4 regions of the Ensifer sp. SSB1 genome follow, and region 4 is predicted to be linked to each of the others. Evidence: predicted binding sites of a transcription regulator. Region 4 holds the regulator's gene; each other region holds the start of a gene.
The links. Region 4 encodes PhoB, which activates phosphate uptake and scavenging genes when phosphate is short. Its sites were predicted from a motif close to TGTCATNNANCTGTCAT; they were not measured.
Positions count from the first base shown of each region.

Region 1 (2,202 bases), on a different contig from region 4:
TGCCGCACGAAGAGCCAGGAGACGATCAACACCAGCATCAGCGCCAGGAAGAAACCGATCGCGGGCGACATGAAAATGGCGCCTACGGTCTTCAAAAGGCCGGTCCAGACGATGGAACTAAATCCGGTGCTGGCAAGGCCGGCGCCGACGAGGCCGCCGATCAGCGCGTGCGAGGAGCTCGACGGGATGCCGAAGAGCCAGGTGACGATGTTCCAGACGATCGCCCCCATGAGCGCCGAGAAGATCACCAGCGGCGTGACGATTCCGGGATCGATGATACCCTTGCCGAGCGTCTCGGCCACGTGCAGGCCGAAGAACAGGAAGGCGATGAAGTTGAAGAAGGCCGCCCACAGGACCGCATATTGCGGCCTGAGCACCCGCGTCGAAACGATCGTCGCGATGGAATTGGCGGCATCGTGCAGACCGTTCAGGAAGTCGAAGAACAGCGCGATGCCGATCAGCCCGACGAGCAACGGAAAGGCGAGCGTCGCATCCATCAGACGTTCTCGATCACGATGCCGCTGATTTCATTGGCGACGTCCTCGAAACGGTCGATGACCTTTTCCAGCTGGCCATAGATCTCGCTGCCGATGATATAGGCCATCGGGTTGCTCGCGCCGTAACGGTGGAACAGGTCCTTGAGACCCTGCTCGTGCAGTTCGTCGGAGTGTCCCTCGAGGCGGGTGACCTCCTCGGCAATGGCGATGAGGCGGTCGTGATTGACGCCGATGCGGTCGAGCAACGGCACAGCCTCGGCAATCAGATGCGCGGCCCGGCCGACGATCGTGCCCATTTCGCGCATGCCGGGGTCGAAGCTTTTCTGTTCGTAGAGCCGGATTGTCTTGACCGTCTTGTGCATCATGTCGATGGCATCATCCATCGACTGGATCAGATCCTTGATGTCCCCACGGTCGAAGGGCGTGATGAAGGACCGACGGACGGCCAGGAGCACATCGGCGGTGATATGATCGGCTTCATCTTCAAGCGCGACGATCCGGTCGCACTGTTTCTCCATGTCGTCGCCGCCGGCAAGCAGCTTGTCGAGTGCTTCGGCGGCACCGACGACGGTGAGCGAGTGTTTTGCGAAGAGGTCGAAAAAGCGATCCTCGCGGGGAAGTAGTTTGCGGAACCAAGCCAGCATCACAAATATGTCCATTCGTGGATTGTCATGAAACTGTCATATTTGACCGGAGCGCCCAAGAAAAGCACCTGATCCAAGGGGTTTGTCGCCTTTCCCCCGCCGAAATTGGCCAACTTGCACCGATATGGACATGCATGCCGTTTCACCTTGCCTTGGCGCCTGCTTTCGTCCTAGCTGCGCGCAACGTCGAATCCGGACTGCCGATGCCACATAAGGTCTTTCTCAACCGCCTGAAGCTCACGGAGTTCCGCAATTATTCGGCGCTCTCGCTGGAACTCGACCAGCGCCATGTGGTGCTGACGGGAGAGAACGGCGCCGGCAAGACCAACCTCATGGAGGCAGTCTCCTTCCTGTCGCCCGGGCGGGGCCTCAGGCGTGCGGCCTATGCCGACGTGACGCGCGTCGGCGCAAGCGACGGGTTTTCCGTCTTTGCCGACGTCGAAGGCATGGAAGGGCCGGTCGAGATCGGCACCGGCACCGCTGGTGCGACGGAAGGGCAATCCCGACGGCTGCGGCTCAACGGAACGCCGGCGTCGACCGTCGACGAATTGACGGATCACCTGCGTGTTCTCTGGCTGACGCCGTCGATGGACGGGCTCTTCACCGGCCCCTCGGCCGACCGGCGCCGGTTCCTCGACCGGCTGGTGCTTTCGCTCGATCCGGAGCATGGCCGGCGCGCCAGCGAATTCGACCGGGCGATGCGCAGCCGCAACCGCCTGCTCAGCGAATTTCGGCCGGACCCGGCGTGGCTGACGGCCATCGAGCGCGAGATGGCCGGTCTCGGCGTGTCGATGGCGCTGGCGCGGCAGGAAATGCTCGGCCTATTGACCGCGCTCGTCGAACGGAATGTGGACGACACCGTCTTCCCGTCGGCGCATCTGGCGCTTTCCGGTTTTCTCGACGGTGAAGGCCATCGCCCGGCCTATGATCTCGAAGAACAATATCTGGGGATGCTGCGCGACGGGCGCCCGCGCGACGCAGCGGCGGGCCGTACGCTCGACGGACCGCACCGGAGCGATCTGCTCGTGCGCCACCGCGACAAGGATATGGAGGCGGCGCGG
Region 1 is NZ_JAEPRP010000010.1:52,424-54,625, reverse strand. Features, by position in the region: gene I8N66_RS04390 (inorganic phosphate transporter) at 1-497, opposite strand, end outside; gene I8N66_RS04385 (DUF47 family protein) at 497-1,141, opposite strand; gene recF (DNA replication/repair protein RecF) at 1,276-2,202, shown strand, end outside.
Region 1: the regulator PhoB is predicted to act here: its motif matches at 1,165-1,181, upstream of I8N66_RS04385 (DUF47 family protein).

Region 2 (2,202 bases), on a different contig from region 4:
ACGCGACCGGCAGCGGCTCGAATGGCGCGGTCGCGGCGATGTAAGCCAGCCCCCAGAGCCCGATGCCGGCATTGGCCAAAGTCGGAACCACGGTCCAGCTGCGCAGCCGCGAGGCAGAAATCGTCGCCAGCCAGACAACCGAGAGAAAGCCGAAAAGCACCCAGGGGCGCGGCTCACCGCTAGAGACGAGCGCCGGCGTTGCGAGCGAGGCAAGCAGGCCGAGGCCGGCGAGTGCCTGCCCGTGCAGCAGCGACAGGCCGACGGTCGCCAGCGAAATCGCGGCCAGCAGCACGAATGCCGTGCCTGTGCCGATATAGCCGTAGATGCCATAGGCGGCATAGGCGACACCAAAGAGTGTGACGGCACCGGCAGCCGTCAGGATACCGGGGATCATTGCATTCTGGAATTCATTGGCGATGACAGGCACCGCCCGCCTGCGGATGATCTCGCCTGCCGCCGTCAGCAGGAGGCCGAAGAGGGCAGCGAGCGTCAGGCGAACCGCGGGGCTCAGCAGGCCGGCATCGATGGAATACTTGACCATGAAGACGCCGCCGAGAGCGAGCGCGATGCCGCCGACCCAGACGGCCCAACGCGCGCCGAGACGGCTCTCCAGGCTTTCGGCCTGGCGGGGCGTGGCCTGCACCGGCTGTGGCGCTTCCGTGTTGGCAGCGATCGTCTCTTCGACTTCGATATCCGCCGCCTTCTCCTCGCCACCGAAGATGCGGGCGCCCTCGGCCGCGCTGGCCGCTAGGTCGCCGCCGGTATCCTCGACCGTCTCCGGTTCCACCGGCAATTCGGGCGTGGCTGCCAGCTCTTCGCTCGTTGATTCGGCCCGAATGCCTTCGCCCGAAGAGGCCTTCAGCCTTGCGACCTCCGCCTTCAGCGCGGCGATTTCGGCCCCCAGTCGCTCGGCCGTCTTGCGACCGCCGGCGAAGGCGGAAAGAGCGAGGATAAAGGCAACAAAGGCAAAGAGTTCGAACATGTATTCCCCTGACGGTCGCACTGGCGTGCTCGGCGCAACCATACAAACTTTTGCGCGGTCACCAAATCCATAGACGTCCGAGCGCTGTAATCTCTTCACGGAAATGTCGCAGAACTGTCACCGGGCAGCTGGTACAGGCGGATGAACACCGCTGTCTCGCGCGGTGGTTTCCATCGTTCAACAGGAGACCCGATCATGGACAAGCATCTCGCCCAGACGGAAGAGACCGAATTCAAGACGCTGACGGAACGCAGGGAAGAGCTGGAAGACATCGGCCACAACTGTTCCGCCAACCCGACGATGGGCGACATCATCCATCGCCGTTTCTCGCGCCGCTCCTTCATCGGCGGCTCGCTCGCCGTCGCCGCGATTTCGACGACGGTCAGCCCGCTCGCTCTGCTCACTGCCGACGAAGCACGCGCCGAGGAAGGTTCGCGCTTCGACTTCACCGAGATCGAAGCCGGCGTCGACGAGAAGCACCATGTCGCTGAAGGGTATGATGCGGATATCCTTTTGCGCTGGGGCGACAAGATCTTCGCCGACAGTCCGGAGTTCGACCCGAAGAACCAGACGGCTGCCGCCCAGGAAAAACTCTTCGGCTACAACAACGACTATGTCGGCTTCATCCCGCTCGACGGCAGCGCCGACCACGGCCTGCTCGTCGTCAACCACGAATATACCAATGCCGAACTGATGTTCCCGGCCTTCGCCAGCGTCGTGAAGGAAAAGGTGACGAAGGACGGCAAGGAAGTCGAGGAAGAGAAGGTCGTTCTCGGCGAATACAGCAAGGAACTGGTCGACATCGAGATGGCTGCCCATGGCGGCACGATCATCGAGATCCGCAAGGTCGACGGCAAGTGGCAACCGGTTCTCGATGGCAAGAACAACCGCCGCATCACCGTCAACACCGAGATGCAGATCACCGGTCCGGCCGCCGGCCACGACCGCCTGAAGACGCCCTCCGACCCGACCGGCAAAAAAGTCTTCGGCACGCTTAACAATTGCGCCGGCGGCGTCACCGCCTGGGGCACCTACATGATGGCCGAGGAAAACTTCAACGGCTATTTCGGCGGCGAGATCGCCGAAGACCATCCTGAATACAAGCAGCTGAAGCGCCTGGGCGCACCGGGCGGCCAGTATGAATGGGCGTCTTTCTACGACCGGTTCGACGTCTCCAAGGAGCCGAACGAAGCCAACCGCTTCGGCTGGATCGTCGAGGT
Region 2 is NZ_JAEPRP010000066.1:4,761-6,962, reverse strand. Features, by position in the region: gene I8N66_RS17570 (DUF2339 domain-containing protein) at 1-982, opposite strand, end outside; gene I8N66_RS17565 (PhoX family phosphatase) at 1,178-2,202, shown strand, end outside.
Region 2: the regulator PhoB is predicted to act here: its motif matches at 1,087-1,103, upstream of I8N66_RS17565 (PhoX family phosphatase).

Region 3 (2,202 bases), on a different contig from region 4:
ACGAGATCATAGACGTCGAAACGGCTAACCACAGGAGCGTACATCGCGTCTGCTGCACCGAAGGCGCCGAAGAGGAACGGGCCGCCGGATCGGGCAAGCGCTTGCTTCCAGATTTGCTCGATGCGGGCGACATCGGCGCGAACGTCGGCATCCACCTCAAGAGCCTGCTTCTCCCGGCGGACATTCATCGGGCAGGCACCGCGTAACGCCCGGAAACCGGAGAGCATCTCCATGGAATAGCTGCGCGCCCGGGCGCGGGCCTCGCGATCCGCGGGCCAGAGCCCGGCATTGGGAAAGAGCTCGGCGACGTATTCGATGATCGCCAGCGACTCCCAGACAAGCAATTCTCCATGCCGTAGCAACGGCACACGTCCCGTCGGCGACACCGCGCGGATATCGGGATTGCCCGCAGCAAAGTCGAAGGGAATGACCACGTCCTCGAAATCGATGCCCGCGGCGGTCATCGCCATCCAGGGCCGCATCGACCAGGACGAATAGTTCTTGTTGCCGACGTAAAGGGTAAGTCCGGTCATTTCTGTTCCTTGGCTAAGGTCTGTCCGAGAAAACGATCAGTTCCTCGAAATGGTTCATGTCCTCGAAGGAGCAGAAAGCCGGCGGATCGAGCTCGATCACCGGCACCCGGTCCCTGAGATAGGCAAGTTGTTCGCTCAACATCTCCTGCCAGCGCGGCAGTGCCGTGTCATCGAGCCAGTCGATGACATAGGCGAAGGTGATATGAAACGCGTAGTCGTCATGATCCGGATGCCGATAGCCGAAGACTGCGGCGAAAGCATCGCGCCAAGCCTTGAGGCAAGCGCGATCGGCAGCGCTGTCTCCCTCGAGCGCGAGACCGGTCGGCGTCACATCCGTCACCCGCGCCCGGAAGGGCTGCTGCGGCGCAAAATTCTTGAGCCGTGCGCAGTAGTGCTCCGTCATCGCATCGATCGACGTGTCGAAGGGCATGTCAACGGGCCAATAGGGCAGCCTGCGGCGATATTCGATGATGCCCTGGAAGATCGTCATGTGCAGGCTCGACGGATGGGTGAAGGCGAATTGCTCTGCCTCGGGCATCGCCAGCAGACGATCGCGCACTGCGAGCACGGCAACCTCTGACGCCGATCCGGCCGTGACGTGGGAGACGACCGTGTTGCCCGGTTCGCGCAAGAAACAGCCGTCAGAGCCGTAGCGGGTTCCGAGATGTTTCGGTGGAGCATCATTGGCGCTGCGGCCGAAGGCGAAAAGCGAGGGAGAGATCGAAATCATGGGAGAGACGGGGCCTTTCAAACGGAGAGAGGCCCAGATGGCAGAACTCTACTACGCGAGCATGACATCGCCCGGCGAGCCCATCCAATGAAAAGGTCTGATCCTAATCATAAAGGCAGGTGATGTAGCCGCCGGAGCGGCTGGCACGGCGCTCGATCAGGTTCGCCAGGCGCTTGAGCCCGCGGCCCGGCTTGCCGGCGTTGCGCTCCTTCGGGTTGGGCAGCGAAACCGCGAGCAGTGCGGCCTGCCGGCGCGAAAGCTTCGACGCGGAAACTCCGAAATGGTGGCGAGCCGCAGCTTCGATACCGTAGATCCCGTCACCCCATTCGGCGATGTTCAGGTAGATCTCCATCATCCGCCGCTTGCTCCAGACGAAATCGGCGGCGACAGCCAGCGGCAATTCCATGCCTTTGCGCAGGAAGGAGCGACCGTTCCAGAGGTAGAGGTTCTTGACCGTCTGCATCGGAATGGTGCTGGCGCCGCGGGTCGATTCTCCTTCGAGCGCATCTTGGACCACGCCGCGCATCTGGCCCCAGTCGACGCCGTCATGGGCGCAGAACTGGCCGTCCTCCGACATCATCACCGATTGCACCAGCACCGGGGCGATGTTGTCGAATTCGACCCATTGACGATCGTAGCCGCGAAGCAGGACGAGATCGCGCAGCATCAGCGTCGAAACCGGGTGGATGAACTCGACAAGGTAGAGAATGATCAGCACATAGGGCAAGGCGACAAAGCCAAGGACGGCCAGGATGATCTGGCGGCGTCTCGTGCGTAACGTGCGGCGAAGCGAAGACCAGCGACTGGACGGCACTTCGCCCTCCTCGCGCGCTTCCGGAACGACGTTCACGGCCTGACTGTTCACCTCGCTGTCCATCCGCTTCTCTTAGTGCATGCGCCGGCAGAGTTGAACGGGCTTTATGGCAAAAGGCAAGGCGC
Region 3 is NZ_JAEPRP010000003.1:22,277-24,478, reverse strand. Features, by position in the region: gene I8N66_RS01050 (glutathione S-transferase family protein) at 1-533, opposite strand, end outside; gene I8N66_RS01045 (DUF1868 domain-containing protein) at 547-1,263, opposite strand; gene mtgA (monofunctional biosynthetic peptidoglycan transglycosylase) at 1,367-2,113, opposite strand.
Region 3: the regulator PhoB is predicted to act here: its motif matches at 1,314-1,330, upstream of I8N66_RS01045 (DUF1868 domain-containing protein).

Region 4 (2,202 bases):
CAGCGCGATGACAAGGCCCGTTTCCCTGCGGCGAAAAAATCAGTCGGAAGGGCTTGCAAAAATGCAACGCTGATCGAGCAAGTTGGGGAAAACTACGAATTCGATTCGGCTCGATTCCCCGGACTCTTGCCACGGAGTCCGACGGTCAGTACGTTAACATTCAATTACTAGACGCATGCGGCGGACCTAGTCACCAAAAGAGTTATCGCGTTTGCAACCTCGGGGTTCAGCCGGGGTGCGGTGAGGGATTCTGCCATCCCCAACGCTGAGAACGGAGAGTGCAGAGATGAACTGGACTGACGAGCGGGTGGAGAAACTGAAGAAGCTTTGGTCCGAGGGCCTGAGCGCTAGCCAGATCGCGGCACAGCTCGGCGGTGTCAGCCGTAACGCTGTCATCGGCAAGGTTCATCGCCTGAGCCTCCCGGGACGCGCCAAGGCTGGCGGCAGCACCACCGCTGCGGCCCGTCCGAAGCGGCCGACCTCGGCCCCGCGCGCACCGAACTACGCCGCGCGCGTTGCGACCCGCACCGTTGCCCGTCCGTCCGGCGCCACGGTTCTCAAGGAAGAGATCGAAGTCGATCTCGTGGCCGAGCAGGATTTCAGCATCAGCACCGACGTGGTCGTGCCGATGTCGCGCCGCCTCGAGCTGACCCAGCTCACCGAGCGCACCTGCAAGTGGCCGATCGGCGACCCGCTGAAGGAAGAGTTTCACTTCTGCGGCAATGACTCGCCGGAGTCGTCGCCCTATTGCAGCTTCCATGCACGGCTTGCTTACCAGCCCTCGGCCGAGCGTCGACGGATGCGCTAAGGCGCCGCGCGGGAACAAAAGGAAAAGGGGCCGATCGGCCCCTTTTTTATTGGCTTCAATTTGCCATTCTCAGCTTTCGAGCGAGTATCCGGCGCCGCGGACCGTGCGAATGACGTCGGGCATGGTCGAGAAGTTCAACGCCTTGCGCAGGCGGCCGACATGGACGTCGACGGTACGCTCATCGACATAGATGTCATGGCCCCAGACGCCGTCCAGGAGCTGCGAGCGCGAGAAGACGCGGCCCGGAGAGGACATCAGGAACTCCAGCAGGCGGAACTCCGTCGGCCCCAGGCGAACTTCGCGGCTACGGCGATGAACGCGATGGGTTTCCCGGTCGAGCTCGATATCGCCGCAGCGCAGCAACGTCGAGAGCACTTCAGGCTTCGCCCGGCGCAGCATCGCCTTGACGCGAGCCATCAGCTCCGGCGTCGAGAACGGCTTGACCACATAGTCGTCTGCCCCGGTCGCCAGACCACGAACGCGCTCGCTCTCTTCGCCGCGCGCCGTCAGCATGATGATCGGCAGTCGCTCCGTTTCCGGGCGTTGGCGCAGCCGACGGCACAGCTCGATGCCGGAGACGCCAGGCAGCATCCAGTCGAGGATGAGGAGATCGGGCAGACGTTCCTGAAGCCGGATCTCTGCCTCGTCACCCCTGAGGATCGTATCGACGTCGAAGCCTTCCGCTTCCAGATTGTAACGCAGCAGGACGCTCAGCGCCTCTTCGTCCTCGACCACGGCGATTTTTGGCAACATCAGGTAACCACTCCTTACCGTGAGCGCCGTGCGGGTCCAGTGGACCGACCGGCGCTCAGACACTCTAAATCTGGAGCACAACCGCCGTTTTCAAAGGCGGTGCGAAAGCCGCGTGCTTCAGATACAGGAATTCGGGGCCGCGACCGAAGCCGCGACCGGATGATATTCATGGGGCATGCATTGCGAACGCGCGTTCGGCGCTAGAAGGGATGGGGAAGTGTATATGTAACTCCCCTCGCATCCCGCTCTAACCTAGTCGTTGACCGAGCCCAACGTCGACGTGTTGTCATCCTTCGGACGCTCGCCTTCCGGCTGGGCACCCGTAGCCATGTAGTAGATCGTCTCGGCGATGTTGGTCGCGTGGTCACCGATACGCTCGATGTTCTTGGCGCAGAACAGAAGATGTGTGCAGGGCGTGATGTTGCGCGGATCTTCCATCATGTAGGTCAGCAATTCGCGGAACAGCGAGGTGTAGATCGCATCGATCTCCTCGTCGCGCTCACGGATGCTGTTGGCCTTTTCCGGCGAGCGCGAGGCATACACGTCGAGCACTTCCTTGAGCTGCACCAGCGCGAGCTCGGCGAGGTGCTCGAGACCGCGGGCGAGCTTGCGCGGGATGCCGGAACCGGCAACCGCGATCA
Region 4 is NZ_JAEPRP010000005.1:22,058-24,259, reverse strand. Features, by position in the region: gene I8N66_RS02015 (GcrA family cell cycle regulator) at 287-808, shown strand; gene phoB (phosphate regulon transcriptional regulator PhoB) at 878-1,561, opposite strand; gene phoU (phosphate signaling complex protein PhoU) at 1,814-2,202, opposite strand, start outside.